3 regions of the Paenibacillus konkukensis genome follow, and region 3 is predicted to be linked to each of the others. Evidence: a T-box and tRNA genes for the amino acid it is inferred to sense, from the RefSeq annotation. Region 3 holds a T-box; the other regions hold tRNA genes.
The links. The T-box of region 3 lies ahead of metG (methionine--tRNA ligase). A T-box ahead of a tRNA ligase gene usually reads a tRNA of that ligase, here a tRNA-Met.

Region 1 (5,355 bases), 450 kb from region 3:
TAACAGTAGCGAAGGTCATGAGTTCAGGCTGCCAAGAAAAGCCTCTAGCCAGGGAGAAGGTGCCCGTACCGCAAACCGACACAGGTAGGCGAGCAGAGCATGCTAAGGCGCGCGGAAGAACTCTCGTTAAGGAACTCGGCAAAATGACCCCGTAACTTCGGGAGAAGGGGTGCCTCGGTAGGGTGAATAGCCCGAGGGGGCCGCAGTGAAAAGGCCCAAGCGACTGTTTAGCAAAAACACAGGTCTGTGCGAAGCCGCAAGGCGAAGTATACGGGCTGACGCCTGCCCGGTGCTGGAAGGTTAAGGGGAGTGGTTAGGGGTAACCCGAAGCTATGAACCGAAGCCCCAGTAAACGGCGGCCGTAACTATAACGGTCCTAAGGTAGCGAAATTCCTTGTCAGGTAAATTCTGACCCGCACGAATGGCGTAACGACTTGGGCGCTGTCTCAACGAGAGATCCGGTGAAATTTTAATACCTGTGAAGATGCAGGTTACCCGCGACAAGACGGAAAGACCCCATGGAGCTTTACTGCAGCTTGATATTGGACTTTGGTACGATCTGTACAGGATAGGTGGGAGCCTGAGAAGCATGAGCGCCAGCTTGTGTGGAGGCGACGTTGGGATACCACCCTGATCGTATCGGAGTTCTAACCTGGTACCGTGAACCGGTATGGGGACAGTGTCAGGTGGGCAGTTTGACTGGGGCGGTCGCCTCCTAAAGCGTAACGGAGGCGCCCCAAGGTTCCCTCAGAATGGTTGGAAATCATTCGAAGAGTGCAAAGGCAGAAGGGAGCTTGACTGCGAGACAAACAGGTCGAGCAGGGACGAAAGTCGGGCTTAGTGATCCGGTGGTACCGAATGGAAGGGCCATCGCTCAACGGATAAAAGCTACCCTGGGGATAACAGGCTTATCTCCCCCAAGAGTCCACATCGACGGGGAGGTTTGGCACCTCGATGTCGGCTCATCGCATCCTGGGGCTGAAGTAGGTCCCAAGGGTTGGGCTGTTCGCCCATTAAAGCGGTACGCGAGCTGGGTTCAGAACGTCGTGAGACAGTTCGGTCCCTATCTGTCGTGGGCGTAGGAAATTTGAGAGGAGCTGTCCTTAGTACGAGAGGACCGGGATGGACGTACCGCTGGTGTACCAGTTGTTCCGCCAGGAGCATGGCTGGATAGCTACGTACGGACGGGATAAGCGCTGAAAGCATCTAAGCGTGAAGCCCCCCTCAAGATGAGATTTCCCAGTAAGTAAGACCCCTTGAAGACGACGAGGTAGATAGGTTCGGGGTGGAAGCACGGCAACGTGTGGAGCTGACGAATACTAATCGGTCGAGGGCTTAACCTAGTTCCCAAGAAAGTGAAGAGTAGCTTCGAAGCTGACTCCAAATACTTTCTCGGGGCCCGGAAACAAACCGGGAAGAACAAATAACCATTGCTCACAAACGCGCACGAGTTTCGTATCTAGTTTTCAAGGCGCAAGCCTTGAACAAGTCATACCGTTTGGTGATGATGGCGGAGGGGAACCACGCGTTCCCATCTCGAACACGACCGTTAAGCCCTCCAGCGTCGATGGTACTTGAACCGAAGGGTTCTGGGAGAGTAGAACGTCGCCAAGCGGTACATTCCCTGATAGCTCAGTTGGTAGAGCACTCGACTGTTAATCGAGTTGTCACAGGTTCGAGTCCTGTTCGGGGAGCCATATGGAGAGGTGTCCGAGTTGGCCGAAGGAGCACGATTGGAAATCGTGTAGGCGTCACAAGCGTCTCGAGGGTTCGAATCCCTCTCTCTCCGTAGCAGTAAGGCCCGTTGGTCAAGGGGTTAAGACACCTCCCTTTCACGGAGGTAACAGGGGTTCGAATCCCCTACGGGTCACCATTTATGTTATAATGGTTATATGGAGGCTTAGCTCAGCTGGGAGAGCATCTGCCTTACAAGCAGAGGGTCGGGGGTTCGATCCCCTCAGCCTCCACCATATAAACTTCAACGACGCGGGGTGGAGCAGCCCGGTAGCTCGTCGGGCTCATAACCCGAAGGCCGCAGGTTCAAATCCTGCCCCCGCAACCAATTTATCTTTTATAGTGTGGAGCCGTGGTGTAGAGGCCTAACATGCCTGCCTGTCACGCAGGAGACCGCGGGTTCGAATCCCGTCGGCTCCGCCATTTAAGTCAGAAGCGAATGTATAGTAAGGCTCGGTAGCTCAGTCGGTAGAGCAGAGGACTGAAAATCCTCGTGTCGGCGGTTCGATTCCGTCCCGAGCCACCATGTACTACACAATGTGTTACGCCGTTGTAGCTCAATTGGTAGAGCAACTGACTTGTAATCAGTAGGTTGGGGGTTCAAGTCCTCTCGACGGCACCATTGATTACAACATAATATGGAGGCTTAGCGAAGTGGCCAAACGCAGCAGACTGTAAATCTGTTCTCTGACGAGTTCGGTGGTTCGAATCCATCAGCCTCCACCATATTATAGGGGCATAGTTTAAAGGTAGAACAAAGGTCTCCAAAACCTTTGGTGTGGGTTCGATTCCTGCTGCCCCTGCCAATTTTTTTATTATAGCTGTGGCGGTCGTGGCGAAGGGGTTAACGCACCGGATTGTGGCTCCGGCATTCGTGGGTTCAAGTCCCATCGATCGCCCCATGTTTATATTGGGGATTAGCCAAGCGGTAAGGCAACGGACTTTGACTCCGTCATGCCTAGGTTCGAATCCTAGATCCCCAGTTTATTTTATGCGGAAGTGGCTCAGCGGTAGAGCATCGCCTTGCCAAGGCGAGGGTCGCGGGTTCGATTCCCGTCTTCCGCTCCATATGTTACCTGGCGCCATAGCCAAGTGGTAAGGCAGAGCTCTGCAAAAGCTTTACCCCCAGTTCGAGTCTGGGTGGCGCCTCCATTTTTTTACGCCGGAGTGGCGGAATCGGCAGACGCACAGGACTTAAAATCCTGCGGTAGGTGACTACCGTACCAGTTCAAGTCTGGTCTTCGGCACCAAGTAAAACTTCATAATTATGTGCCCTTAGCTCAGCTGGATAGAGCGTTTGACTACGAATCAAAAGGTCAGGAGTTCGAATCTCTTAGGGCACGCCATACTTGCCGGTGTGGCGGAATTGGCAGACGCGCGCGACTCAAAATCGTGAGGGAAACCGTGGGGGTTCGAGTCCCTTCACCGGCATACAAAAAAGCATGAATCTTTAAGATTCATGCTTTTTTGTATTTTATACGAAAATCCCCAGTCGATCTTAAATCCGCTATGTGTCCGAAATACTCACTTTTCCGGCTGGCAATTGTATTCAAACCCGCTGGAGTCGTAATGTATGATAGTTTTATGAAAGCGTTTCCTCGAACTTATACTAGGGTCTGCCGATCATCGATAACAAAGTGAAATCAGTTAAGAAATCGATATATTGGGGAACGCAATTCACAGGATGAGCCTCTATAATGAGTTCAAATGCCGTTTATACATTGGAGGTCATTATGAGAGGTGCTCAAGCAGCAGCTGCATCCGTCGGGCAGGGTCTAAAAAAAGCGCGGATCGCAGCCCATCTTCCGTTTTATGTCATGATTTTGCCGGGATTGGTTTATTTCCTGATCTTTAAGTATGTGCCCATGCTTGGATTACTTATTTCGTTTCAGCGCTATGATCCGTTTTCCGGCATGTGGAGCAGTCCATGGGTCGGTATGGATAATTTCAACAGGTTATTTACCGAACCGGATTTTCCGTTACTGCTTACAAATACATTTGCTTTCGCTTGTTTGGATATCCTGTTTTTTTTCCCGGCTCCTATCATCCTCGCTTTGCTATTGAACGAATCCAGACTGAAAACGATTCGGAACACCGTACAGACCATCATGTACGGACCGCATTTTATTTCCTGGGTCGTTATCGTGTCCATGACGATGACTCTGTTCTCTTCACAAGACGGAATTATCAATCAATGGCTGGTGTCGGCCGGCTTCGGTAAAATCGAGCTGTTTACGAAATCGGAGTGGCTGCGTCCGATGTGGCTGCTGCAAAATATGTGGCAGGGTGCGGGATGGGGATCGATTTTATATTTGGCCACGATGGCCTCCATCGATCCGTCGTTGTATGAGGCGGCCAAGGTGGACGGTGCGGGGCGGTTTCGGCAAATATGGCATATTACGCTGCCGGGCATTCGCTATGTCGTTATCGTGCTGTTCATTTTAAGACTGGGTCATTTTATGGATATCGGGTTCGAGCATATTTTCTTGCTGCAAAATCCGCTCAATGTGGGCGTATCCGACGTATTCGATACGTATGTGTATCGTACCGGCATACTTCAGCGGGATTACAGCTACTCGGCGGTCGTCGGCATGTTTAAATCGATTGTCGGTCTTACGCTGGTGCTGACTGCCAACAAGCTGGCGCGCAAATTCGGCGAGGAAGGGGTGATCTAGCGGATGAAAGCGGGACAGTCTTTTAAGGATAATGTCTTCAATACTTGCGTGACCGTCATCCTCATCGGTTTGGCGGCGACCGTCGTCTTCCCGTTGCTGTTTACTTTGTCCAGTTCTTTTGCGTCGAGCAAGGAGCTGCTGCTGAAAGGCGTTGTTCTATGGCCTGAGGAATGGACGCTGGAAGCATACAGGTTTTTGCTGGACAACGCCCAATTTACGCGCGCTTTCTATAATGCTATTTACATTACCGCAGTAGGAACGCTCATCAATATGGCGCTGTCGACGCTTATGGCTTACGGGCTTTCTCATCCGGGGGTAAAGGGCAGGGCGGCCGTCAATGTCATCGTGCTGTTCTCAATGCTATTTCAGGGCGGAATGATTCCAACTTACCTGGTGATCCATGGGCTCGGACTGATCAATTCGTATTGGTCCATATGGCTTGCGGGAGCGATCGCTCCCTTTAACCTGATTGTGATGCGCAGCTATTTTCAGACTTTGCCCGTCGAAATCAAAGAGTCGGCCCGGATCGACGGCTGCGGGGAATTTAAAATATTATGGCGGATCATCCTTCCGGTTTCGCTGCCGGTGCTAATCACTTTTACGTTATTTTATACGGTGGCTAATTGGAATACTTACTTTCAAGCGATTTTGTATTTGAATGATGCCAATTTATATCCGCTCCAGGTGTTTCTTCGCCAAATCCTGATCGTGAACTCCTCCGAGCTGGGGCTCGTTGTTACGGATACCGGGTACAGCTATACCCCCGCCGTACCGCATGCAGCTATTCTGCTGACGGCCTTGCCTCTGCTTATGGTGTATCCGTTCATGCAAAAATATTTCAGCAAAGGCATGATGATGGGTTCGGTCAAGGGATAGCTTAGCACCCTGCGCGGTATTGGGGGGATTACAGTGTATCATGTGCTTGTCGTGGAAGACGAACTGCTGA
Region 2 (5,355 bases), 900 kb from region 3:
TGCGTAATAGCTCACTGGTCGAGTGACTCTGCGCCGAAAATGTAACGGGGCTAAACACGCCACCGAAGCTATGGCTCGCGTCGCCTTCATTGCATCTTTGAGGTTACCGTTTAGACACGGGACATTCGCCAGATTCTACTTTTAAGTAGATTCAAGGAATCTGGCTAAATGCACCCCAGGGCTAAACGCGCCGCTTCGAGGCTGGAATGAAGGTGACGCAGGGGTAGGGGAGCGTTGTGTATAGGTTGAAGGTGTACCGTAAGGAGCGCTGGACAGTACACAAGTGAGAATGCCGGTATGAGTAACGAAAAGATCAGTGAGAATCTGATCCGCCGAAAGCCTAAGGGTTCCTGAGGAAGGCTCGTCCGCTCAGGGTAAGTCGGGACCTAAGGCGAGGCCGAAAGGCGTAGTCGAAGGACAACAGGTTGAAATTCCTGTACCACCGTGAACCGTTATGAGCGATGGGGTGACGCAGAAGGATAGTGACGCGGGCTGATGGATGCCCGTCCAAGCAGAGAGGCTGGTCAATAGGCAAATCCGTTGATCGTAAGGCTGGTCTGTGATGGGGAGTGAAAATAACAGTAGCGAAGGTCATGAGTTCAGGCTGCCAAGAAAAGCCTCTAGCCAGGGAGAAGGTGCCCGTACCGCAAACCGACACAGGTAGGCGAGCAGAGCATGCTAAGGCGCGCGGAAGAACTCTCGTTAAGGAACTCGGCAAAATGACCCCGTAACTTCGGGAGAAGGGGTGCCTCGGTAGGGTGAATAGCCCGAGGGGGCCGCAGTGAAAAGGCCCAAGCGACTGTTTAGCAAAAACACAGGTCTGTGCGAAGCCGCAAGGCGAAGTATACGGGCTGACGCCTGCCCGGTGCTGGAAGGTTAAGGGGAGTGGTTAGGGGGAACCCGAAGCTATGAACCGAAGCCCCAGTAAACGGCGGCCGTAACTATAACGGTCCTAAGGTAGCGAAATTCCTTGTCAGGTAAATTCTGACCCGCACGAATGGCGTAACGACTTGGGCGCTGTCTCAACGAGAGATCCGGTGAAATTTTAATACCTGTGAAGATGCAGGTTACCCGCGACAAGACGGAAAGACCCCATGGAGCTTTACTGCAGCTTGATATTGGACTTTGGTACGATCTGTACAGGATAGGTGGGAGCCTGAGAAGCATGAGCGCCAGCTTGTGTGGAGGCGACGTTGGGATACCACCCTGATCGTATCGGAGTTCTAACCTGGTACCGTAGATCCGGTATGGGGACAGTGTCAGGTGGGCAGTTTGACTGGGGCGGTCGCCTCCTAAAGCGTAACGGAGGCGCCCCAAGGTTCCCTCAGAATGGTTGGAAATCATTCGAAGAGTGCAAAGGCAGAAGGGAGCTTGACTGCGAGACAAACAGGTCGAGCAGGGACGAAAGTCGGGCTTAGTGATCCGGTGGTACCGAATGGAAGGGCCATCGCTCAACGGATAAAAGCTACCCTGGGGATAACAGGCTTATCTCCCCAAGAGTCCACATCGACGGGGAGGTTTGGCACCTCGATGTCGGCTCATCGCATCCTGGGGCTGAAGTAGGTCCCAAGGGTTGGGCTGTTCGCCCATTAAAGCGGTACGCGAGCTGGGTTCAGAACGTCGTGAGACAGTTCGGTCCCTATCTGTCGTGGGCGTAGGAAATTTGAGAGGAGCTGTCCTTAGTACGAGAGGACCGGGATGGACGTACCGCTGGTGTACCAGTTGTTCCGCCAGGAGCATGGCTGGATAGCTACGTACGGACGGGATAAGCGCTGAAAGCATCTAAGCGTGAAGCCCCCCTCAAGATGAGATTTCCCAGTAAGTAAGACCCCTTGAAGACGACGAGGTAGATAGGTTCGGGGTGGAAGCACGGCAACGTGTGGAGCTGACGAATACTAATCGGTCGAGGGCTTAACCTAGTTCCCAAGAAAGTGAAGAGAAGCTTCGAAGCTGATTCCAAATACTTTCTCGGGGCCCGGAAACAAACCGGGAAGAACAAATAACCATTGCTCGCTACGCGCACAAGTTTCGTATCTAGTTTTCAAGGCGCAAGCCTTGAACAAGCTACACCGTTTGGTGATGATGGCGGAGGGGAACCACGCGTTCCCATCTCGAACACGACCGTTAAGCCCTCCAGCGTCGATGGTACTTGAACCGAAGGGTTCTGGGAGAGTAGAACGTCGCCAAGCAAAGCTTTAATCTTGTGTTTTATCACAGCATTCAAGACATAAGGGCCTTTAGCTCAGCTGGTTAGAGCGCACCCCTGATAAGGGTGAGGTCGGTGGTTCGAGTCCACTAAGGCCCACCATTGTTCCCTGATAGCTCAGTTGGTAGAGCACTCGACTGTTAATCGAGTTGTCACAGGTTCGAGTCCTGTTCGGGGAGCCATTTCTCCTCTGGAGAGGTGTCCGAGTTGGCCGAAGGAGCACGATTGGAAATCGTGTAGGCGTCACAAGCGTCTCGAGGGTTCGAATCCCTCTCTCTCCGCCATAATATACAGCATGGCCCGTTGGTCAAGGGGTTAAGACACCTCCCTTTCACGGAGGTAACAGGGGTTCGAATCCCCTACGGGTCACCATAAATTCCAATAAAGGTATAAGACATATATGGAGGCTTAGCTCAGCTGGGAGAGCATCTGCCTTACAAGCAGAGGGTCGGGGGTTCGATCCCCTCAGCCTCCACCATATATACTTTTAACGACGCGGGGTGGAGCAGCCCGGTAGCTCGTCGGGCTCATAACCCGAAGGCCGCAGGTTCAAATCCTGCCCCCGCAACCAATTTACTTTTTACAGTGTGGAGCCGTGGTGTAGAGGCCTAACATGCCTGCCTGTCACGCAGGAGACCGCGGGTTCGAATCCCGTCGGCTCCGCCATTATCATTTTTCACCGAATACATTAGGCTCGGTAGCTCAGTCGGTAGAGCAGAGGACTGAAAATCCTCGTGTCGGCGGTTCGATTCCGTCCCGAGCCACCATGTAATCTTAATAATAATTTGCCGTTGTAGCTCAATTGGTAGAGCAACTGACTTGTAATCAGTAGGTTGGGGGTTCAAGTCCTCTCGACGGCACCATTGCTTTCGCAACAAATATGGAGGCTTAGCGAAGTGGCCAAACGCAGCAGACTGTAAATCTGTTCTCTGACGAGTTCGGTGGTTCGAATCCATCAGCCTCCATACCGGTTTCGAGCTGCGGCGGTCGTGGCGAAGGGGTTAACGCACCGGATTGTGGCTCCGGCATTCGTGGGTTCAAGTCCCATCGATCGCCCCATGATCTTTGATGGGGATTAGCCAAGCGGTAAGGCAACGGACTTTGACTCCGTCATGCCTAGGTTCGAATCCTAGATCCCCAGTATTTCTAATTGCGAGCCATTAGCTCAGTTGGTAGAGCACCTGACTTTTAATCAGGGTGTCGTAGGTTCGAGTCCTACATGGCTCAGATTTCATTATGCGTTCGTGGCGGAATTGGCAGACGCGCACGGTTCAGGTCCGTGTGGGCTAACCCCCCGTGGAGGTTCGAGTCCTCTCGAGCGCATTGGTTTTGCGGAAGTGGCTCAGCGGTAGAGCATCGCCTTGCCAAGGCGAGGGTCGCGGGTTCGATTCCCGTCTTCCGCTTTCCTTTATCCGGCGCCATAGCCAAGTGGTAAGGCAGAGCTCTGCAAAAGCTTTACCCCCAGTTCGAGTCTGGGTGGCGCCTCCATTGTTTTATTGGAGCCGCAGATGCTTTAGGATCAAGGAATCAATAACTTTTATGTGCCCTTAGCTCAGCTGGATAGAGCGTTTGACTACGAATCAAAAGGTCGGGAGTTCGAATCTCTCAGGGCACGTAGTAAGCCGGTATGGCGGAATTGGCAGACGCGCGCGACTCAAAATCGTGAGGGAAACCGTGGGGGTTCAAGTCCCTCTACCGGCACCATAATCTTCGGGACGTAGCTCAGCTTGGTAGAGCACCTGGTTTGGGACCAGGGGGTCGCATGTTCGAATCGTGTCGTCCCGACCATCTCGCGGGTGTAGTTCAATGGTAGAACTCCAGCCTTCCAAGCTGGTAGCGTGGGTTCGATTCCCATCACCCGCTTTCTGAAACATAGCGAAAGAGTCTTAGGATCAGATCCTGAGGCTCTTTTTCTATTACGGGAAAAATGATACATGGAAGGAAATCGGGAATGCAGACGATGTAAACCTGCATGAGCGGGGAGGAAAACGAGGTTAAATACGGAGTATCGGCCGGTTAAATAAAGACGATGAAGGTTTCGGTCTGAATAAATCCTCGCTAATTTGAGTAATGGTTAAATACAACGGATAGTCTGGTATACCAACATATGAGATAATAAACAGGATTGATAGAGATACAGCGCGTGAGCGGAGCTTATAGTCCTCCGCTCACTTGGTGAAATTTAGGAGGATAGAGACACCATGACGATGTTTAATGTGTTGGATTACGGGGTTGTCGGAGACGGGACGACCTTGAATACGGAAGCGATCCGCAAAGTGATGGAAGCTTGCGAAGCGGCCGGCGGAGGTACGGTATATTTTCCTGCAGGCACTTATTTAACGGGGGCCATTCATCTGAAGAGCCATATGACGCTGCATATCGATTCGGGGGCTAAGCTATTGTTTTCGACGGACCCGGATCAATATCCGTTTGTCAAAACCCGCTGGTCCGGCTATGAATGCTACGGCTATTCCCCGTTGGTATATGGCATTGATTTGACGAATGTGACGATTCAAGGCGGAGGCATTATCGACGGACAAGGCTCAGCCTGGTGGAAGCAGTATCATGAATGCAAAGCGGGACGCCGCCCTTCCAGCGAGCGGGAGAAGCAGTTGTTTGAGTTGAACAGCCATCTGATGAGTATCAAGAGCAATATCGTGGAGTGGGAGACGCAATTTTTACGTCCCGCGCTGCTTCAATTGTTCCGCTGCACGAATGTGCGGATCGAAGGAGTGACGCTGCAAAATTCTCCATTCTGGAATACGCATCTGGTCTATTGCGATAATGTAACGCTGCACAGCTTGCTCATTCACAATCCTTCGGATACGCCTAACGGCGACGGGCTCGATATCGATTCCTGCCGTTACGTGCGCATATCCGATTGCCAATTCGATGTCGGAGACGATTGCCTCTGCCTGAAATCCGGGATCGACGAGGATGGGCGCCGCATCGGCATCCCGACGGAGAACGTCGCGGTAACGAACTGCACGATGCGGGCGGGACACGGCGGCGTCGTGCTGGGCAGCGAGACGGCCGGTGGCATCCGCCATGTCGTCATCTCCAACTGCGTCTTTATCGGAACGGACCGCGGCATCCGCTTTAAGTCGAACCGGGCCCGTGGGGGAACGATCGAGCATGTGCAGGTGAAT
Region 3 (5,355 bases):
GGGATAAAAATAAATAATGACGTATTTGCCGCGCAAATCGGATAAGTGAACCGGATGCCCGCCGGAGGCGGGAAGCTCGAAATCCGGCGCTTGTTGGCCAACTTGGGTAGTCATAAGTCGCACGCCTCTCCTTTAGCAGTAGATGTTACGAACGAGTATACCGCTAAATGGGCGATTGTACAAACCGGCTATTCCGCTTTGTCCGAGACGGCTTTGAAAGCTTGCAGCGACGATCTCAATCTTGCTGCGCCTATTTCATTGACAGACAGCGGACGGTCCGCCTTGACCGCAAGCGCCGCTTTCACCATCATCCGCTCAGGCATAATATCGTCATGCTCATTGTTTGCGGTCATCGCCATCACCAGGTTCAGATCCGGTACGACAAAAATCCGCTGTCCCCCCGAGCCCGCGGCATAAAACGCTTGGCGATGCCACGTACGGTTCGTCTCGCTGACGATCGGCTTCAGCCACCACAAATAGCCGAACCCGCCCTCCGTGCCGTCGTCGTACAACTGCGTCCCCTGCAGCTGAACCGATTCCTCGACCCACTCCGGCCGCAGCAGCTGATAATTTTCCCAGCGGCCTCTGTGCAAATATAGGAATCCGAGCTTGGCCATATCGCGAGGCGTCAGCTTCAATCCCCAAGAGCCGATTAAGTGTCCTTGCGGGTCCTGGTTCCAGATCACGCTTGTGATGCCGAGCGGGTCGAATAAATTGAGTTTGGCGAATGCGCTAAGCGGAAAGCCGAAAGCCCGCTGCGTCAATATCGATAACAAATGCGCGTCGCCGTTGCTGTATTTGAACGCGGTGCCCGGCTCGTGAGCCATAGGGCGGCTCCATATATATTCCCCCCAGTTCGGGGCTTCCGTCATTTCCAGAGAGGAGCGTTCGCCGGTATTGTCCCAATCGATCCCTGAAATCATCGACAGCAACTCGCTGACCTTGATCCTCGCTTTGCGGGAGTCGCCGACGATCTCCGGGATGAAATCTTTCATCGGTTGATTCAAATCCCGAATGACATTCTGCTCCAGCGCCATACCGACGAGAGCCGAAGTAAAGCTCTTGGTGACGGAAAACATCGGATGCAGCTTCCCCGCATCCCAATCCTTATTGTAGCCTTCGGCGACCAGATACCCGTCGCGGATCAGCACGAAGCTGTGGACGTTATGATGCTTGAGCTGATCGACCAGGTCCGCAATGACTGCGGAATCCATACCGCGTTCTTCGGGAGAAGCGGTTCGCCAGCCTTCCGTAGGCCAATAATCGGGGGGATTAATCCGAGACAATGACCGGACCATTCGGGAGTCGGAATATTCCAGAACCGTTCCGGCCGCCCGTTCCTCCATCATCACCGCCGTCTGCGCAGTTGTACTGCCGGGCGTCACCGCTTGAAGAGTTTTCATCATCAGAGGACCGTTGCGCAGCAGGCTTTCTCCCCCAACGGCTTGAATTTTAAGCGCGGAAGCTTGAACTGATTTTTTCTTTTTTCTTTTAGTCATCGTTCTTCCTCCTCCAATATAGTTTCCCGCTTCGAAGCGCAGCATAGCCACCCCTTATTCATGGGCGGCTGTGCCTTGTTCGTACGATTATTTATGATGAATGAAGTCCTGGATCGAAGAAGCCATATCCTCTTGCAGCTTGGAGGTCAACTGCTCGTCGTTTATTCCTTTTTCCGCGGCGATATCGGACAAGCTCTTGCCGCCTTCTAGCTCCTTCTTCAGCTCGCTTTTAGTTATCCCCAGCAGCTTGGCCAGCGATTCGGCTTGGGGTTTATATTGAAATTGCAACAGGTGTTTCTTGGCTTCCCCGGTCGTTTTTGCCTTATCTTGATAGCCGGTTTTATTGATCCGATTCTCAATCTGCTCTCTCGCTTTTTGAGACAATGTATTCGCCTCGTCCTGCGTAATCTGGTTGGCGCCGAGCGCTTCGTCAATAATCCTCTGCGTATCGCCGATCAGCTTGGTAGCCAGCGCATCGCTTGGCATCCCTTGATCGATAGACACGCTGGCCAGCGACTTGCCGCTTTGCAGCGCGTCCTGCAAATCTTCGTAGTCCATGTCGAGAATTCCCGAAGCTTTGATCACCAGCTGATCCAGCCCCAAATCAACCCGTTTCGACAACGGAATCGAAGTATTCACCGCAGTTGTAATCGCCGCATCGCCGTCGTCATCGTCCGCATACGCGGAATGCGTAAGCACCCCGCCGAAGCCTCCGATCAATAAAGCCGCCGCTACCGTTCCAGCCATCATTTTTTGTTTGACAGATTTCATGGCTCTCTCCACCTTATCCGTTAATAATTCCTATTTTTGCGGGAGCGCCGCTCCCTTCTACAAGTCAAAGTATAGGCGCCAATTATGAATAAATTTTTACGCGAACATGAGCGCAGACTAAATGTTAGCTTAAAATTGGCTTAAAATTTTTACGTCTGTGCGGCGGGCAAATTTCTGTTGCCTTCGTTCCATTATCTGGTTATAATAGGTAATTAATATCCAATAGCAACGATGGGAAAGAGTAGTTGGAACGCATTCTTTCGAACAGAGAGCTCCGGCGGCTGAGAAGGAGCAAAGAATGGTCCGATGAATATGGTCCCAGAGCTGTGCACCGAACCCGGCGGAAGCCTCCGCGGAAGTAGGCTGCATCGGTCGCGCCCGTTACCGCGCTAGGGTATAACCGCCGAAGCTTCGGCGCCGTACCCGAAGAGAACCGCCCTGTGAAGTGCGGTTAAATTCAAGGTGGTACCGCGTGAGCCAGACTCTCGTCCTTTTACAAGGACGGGAGTTTTTTGTTTTTCCCACTCCCATTTGGTGTATGAAAGGATGAGGACAATGACAATTTTTATCGGAGGAGCATGGCCTTATGCGAACGGCTCGCTTCACTTGGGGCGTGTCGCATCGCTTCTTGCCGGAGACATTCTGGCGCGTTATTTCCGGGCGAAGGGCGAGGACGTGCTGTATGTGTCGGGCAGCGATTGCCACGGCACGCCTATTTCCGTTAGGGCGGATCAGGAAGGCGTGGAGCCGGGCGTGATTGCGGATCGGTATCACGACGAATTCGTGCAGTGCTTTCGGAAGCTCGGCTTCTCGTACGATCTCTACACCCGCACGGACGATCCGTTCCACCATCGCGTCGTTCAGGAGCTGTTCGTCAAGCTGCTGGATACCGGCTGGCTGTACGAGAAGGACGTCCGGCAAATGTACTGCGGAGAATGCCGCCGCTTCCTGCCTGACCGCTATGTCGAAGGCTGCTGTCCCCACTGCGGCCATACCGCTCGCGGCGATCAATGCGACGCTTGTTCTTCGCTGCTCGATCCTTCGGAGCTTCTCGAGCCGAAGTGCAAGCTGTGCGGGGATCATCCGGAAACTCGCGGCACGGAGCATTATTTTCTGGCGCTGTCCCGCTTCCAGCAGTCATTGGAGCAGTACGCTCGCGATCAAGCCGCCGGCTGGAGAGACAATGCCAAAGAGCTTACGCAAAGATATTTGAACGAAGGGCTTCATGACCGGGCGGCCACTCGGGATTTGTCTTGGGGAGTCGATGTTCCTTTGGAAGGCTGGGAAGGGAAAAAAATATACGTATGGATCGAAGCGGTCAGCGGGTATTTGTCCGCAAGCATGAAGTGGGCTGCCGATAACGCAGCGGACTGGCGGCCCTATTGGTCGGAACAGGCGACCTCCTACTTTGTGCACGGCAAAGATAATATCCCGTTCCATACGCTTATTCTTCCGGCGCTGCTAATGGGGGCGGGAGAACTGCATCTGCCGGATCGGATTTTATCCAGCGAATATTTGACCCTCGAAGGACGCAAATTTTCGACCAGCAGCAACTGGGCCGTGTGGCTTCCCTACATGCTGGAAAAGTACGCTCCGGATTCGTTGCGCTATTTTCTGATTGCTAACGGTCCGGAGCAGCGCGATACCGATTTTTCGTGGAGAGAGTTCATTTACAGCCATAATGGAGAACTGCTGGGCGCCTTCGGCAACTTTGTAAACCGCAATTTGCAATTTATCGTAAAGGCTTTTCAGGGCTTAGTACCCGGCGGCCGGATGGATACGGAGATAGCCGAGCGCCTTCGGCGGCTGTATCCGCATATTGGCGCAGCGTTGGAAGCGGGCAGATGCAAGGAAGCGCTGGAGGAAATTTTCGCGTTTATCCGCAGCGGGAACAAATATTTCGACGGCCGTCAGCCGTGGCGGCAGGTGAAGGAAGCGCCGGAGGAAGGCGCGGATACGCTGTTTACCTGCGTCCAGATCATCGCCAATTTATCGAACCTGCTCTCCCCTTTTCTTCCGTTTGCCTGCGATTCCATTCGCTCGTTCCTCGGTCTGGCACAGAAGCCGGGCTGGAGCTATATCGAAGTCCCGCCGCATAGCGCGCTTCATGCGCCCGCGCCTTTATTCGAACGGCTCGATACGGGGTTGATCGAAGAGGAGACGGCGAGGCTGAAAGCGGCAGCGAGCCGTTAACCGCTCCGTTTGGCAATCGCTAACGTGAGAGAACCGTCTATCGGGTTCTTTTCAGAAACGCGCGATCGCGGTAGTCGGAAGTTTTTTACCGCCAATAGGAAAAATAGCCGCCCCCTGCTTCCTCCGCCCGTTCCCCCGTCTTTACGGGAGATGCGGTACGAAGAGCAGAAGGCGGCAGCCTTTGCGTACTTTCATGTGAAGTAGATTAGGAGCCGGCGCCGCGGTAGCGTTTAACCCCAAAGTTCCACACCAGGAGCGCCACCGTCAGGAATACGATCCCGACGACCGGGGTGAGCAGAGCGAACGTCCCCCAGTTTTGCCGGTCCAGGAAGTACGCTGCGGGATAAAATCCGACGAAGCCGAACGGCAGCACCCACGTCAGCAGCACGCCGATAAGCTTGTTGTAGATCGTCATCGGGTAGCGGCCGTAGTTTTGCAAATTCCACAGCAGCGGCAGGATTCCGGTCGGCGAATCGGAGAAAAACGACAACGCCGTGAAGAAAATATATACTCCGCCGTAAATCATAATGGAGCCGGCCACCAGCAGCACGAACACGAACGGATCGTACCAGGTTAACCCCAGCCCGAGCTGCGACCAGGAAAACACCATAATAACAAAGCCGGTCAAGGCGCTGAACAGCGACGACGGGTCGATATTTTCCAACATCAGCTGAATCAGATTGTACGCCGGACGCGTTAAAATCCGGTCCATTTCCCCTTTGACGATGTACCTCTCGCTAAAATTCCACAGATTAAAAAAGGTAATAAAAATACCGTAAGGAACCATAAAGTATCCATAGATGAACATAACCTGCTGCTCGTTCCACGATCCGATTTGCTGCGTATGCTGAAATACGACGAGGATGAAAAATAAGTTTAACCCGTTAAACAG

Region 1: it encodes a tRNA-Met, which carries the amino acid that the T-box ahead of metG (methionine--tRNA ligase) is inferred to sense. The anticodon was not compared.
Region 2: it encodes a tRNA-Met, which carries the amino acid that the T-box ahead of metG (methionine--tRNA ligase) is inferred to sense. The anticodon was not compared.

The regions. Positions count from the first base shown of each region.
Region 1 is NZ_CP027059.1:3,304,036-3,309,390, reverse strand. Features, by position in the region: rRNA gene SK3146_RS14190 (23S ribosomal RNA) at 1-1,343, shown strand, start outside; rRNA gene rrf (5S ribosomal RNA) at 1,498-1,614, shown strand; tRNA gene SK3146_RS14180 (tRNA-Asn) at 1,622-1,697, shown strand; tRNA gene SK3146_RS14175 (tRNA-Ser) at 1,701-1,789, shown strand; tRNA gene SK3146_RS14170 (tRNA-Glu) at 1,799-1,873, shown strand; tRNA gene SK3146_RS14165 (tRNA-Val) at 1,895-1,970, shown strand; tRNA gene SK3146_RS14160 (tRNA-Met) at 1,986-2,062, shown strand; tRNA gene SK3146_RS14155 (tRNA-Asp) at 2,081-2,157, shown strand; tRNA gene SK3146_RS14150 (tRNA-Phe) at 2,185-2,260, shown strand; tRNA gene SK3146_RS14145 (tRNA-Thr) at 2,281-2,356, shown strand; tRNA gene SK3146_RS14140 (tRNA-Tyr) at 2,375-2,460, shown strand; tRNA gene SK3146_RS14135 (tRNA-Trp) at 2,467-2,540, shown strand; tRNA gene SK3146_RS14130 (tRNA-His) at 2,561-2,636, shown strand; tRNA gene SK3146_RS14125 (tRNA-Gln) at 2,646-2,717, shown strand; tRNA gene SK3146_RS14120 (tRNA-Gly) at 2,728-2,802, shown strand; tRNA gene SK3146_RS14115 (tRNA-Cys) at 2,813-2,886, shown strand; tRNA gene SK3146_RS14110 (tRNA-Leu) at 2,896-2,984, shown strand; tRNA gene SK3146_RS14105 (tRNA-Arg) at 3,004-3,080, shown strand; tRNA gene SK3146_RS14100 (tRNA-Leu) at 3,086-3,165, shown strand; gene SK3146_RS14095 (ABC transporter permease) at 3,468-4,409, shown strand; gene SK3146_RS14090 (carbohydrate ABC transporter permease) at 4,413-5,285, shown strand; gene SK3146_RS14085 (response regulator) at 5,319-5,355, shown strand, end outside.
Region 2 is NZ_CP027059.1:2,857,693-2,863,047, reverse strand. Features, by position in the region: rRNA gene SK3146_RS12185 (23S ribosomal RNA) at 1-1,919, shown strand, start outside; rRNA gene rrf (5S ribosomal RNA) at 2,073-2,189, shown strand; tRNA gene SK3146_RS12175 (tRNA-Ile) at 2,232-2,308, shown strand; tRNA gene SK3146_RS12170 (tRNA-Asn) at 2,313-2,388, shown strand; tRNA gene SK3146_RS12165 (tRNA-Ser) at 2,399-2,490, shown strand; tRNA gene SK3146_RS12160 (tRNA-Glu) at 2,504-2,578, shown strand; tRNA gene SK3146_RS12155 (tRNA-Val) at 2,609-2,684, shown strand; tRNA gene SK3146_RS12150 (tRNA-Met) at 2,701-2,777, shown strand; tRNA gene SK3146_RS12145 (tRNA-Asp) at 2,796-2,872, shown strand; tRNA gene SK3146_RS12140 (tRNA-Phe) at 2,898-2,973, shown strand; tRNA gene SK3146_RS12135 (tRNA-Thr) at 2,994-3,069, shown strand; tRNA gene SK3146_RS12130 (tRNA-Tyr) at 3,089-3,171, shown strand; tRNA gene SK3146_RS12125 (tRNA-His) at 3,190-3,265, shown strand; tRNA gene SK3146_RS12120 (tRNA-Gln) at 3,276-3,347, shown strand; tRNA gene SK3146_RS12115 (tRNA-Lys) at 3,361-3,433, shown strand; tRNA gene SK3146_RS12110 (tRNA-Leu) at 3,445-3,529, shown strand; tRNA gene SK3146_RS12105 (tRNA-Gly) at 3,538-3,609, shown strand; tRNA gene SK3146_RS12100 (tRNA-Cys) at 3,621-3,694, shown strand; tRNA gene SK3146_RS12095 (tRNA-Arg) at 3,748-3,821, shown strand; tRNA gene SK3146_RS12090 (tRNA-Leu) at 3,828-3,910, shown strand; tRNA gene SK3146_RS12085 (tRNA-Pro) at 3,918-3,994, shown strand; tRNA gene SK3146_RS12080 (tRNA-Gly) at 3,999-4,069, shown strand; gene SK3146_RS12075 (glycoside hydrolase family 28 protein) at 4,408-5,355, shown strand, end outside.
Region 3 is NZ_CP027059.1:3,754,454-3,759,808, forward strand. Features, by position in the region: gene bcp (thioredoxin-dependent thiol peroxidase) at 1-114, opposite strand, end outside; gene SK3146_RS16015 (serine hydrolase domain-containing protein) at 189-1,499, opposite strand; gene SK3146_RS16020 (hypothetical protein) at 1,587-2,270, opposite strand; T-box leader at 2,490-2,766, shown strand; gene metG (methionine--tRNA ligase) at 2,826-4,463, shown strand; gene SK3146_RS16030 (ABC transporter permease) at 4,669-5,355, opposite strand, start outside.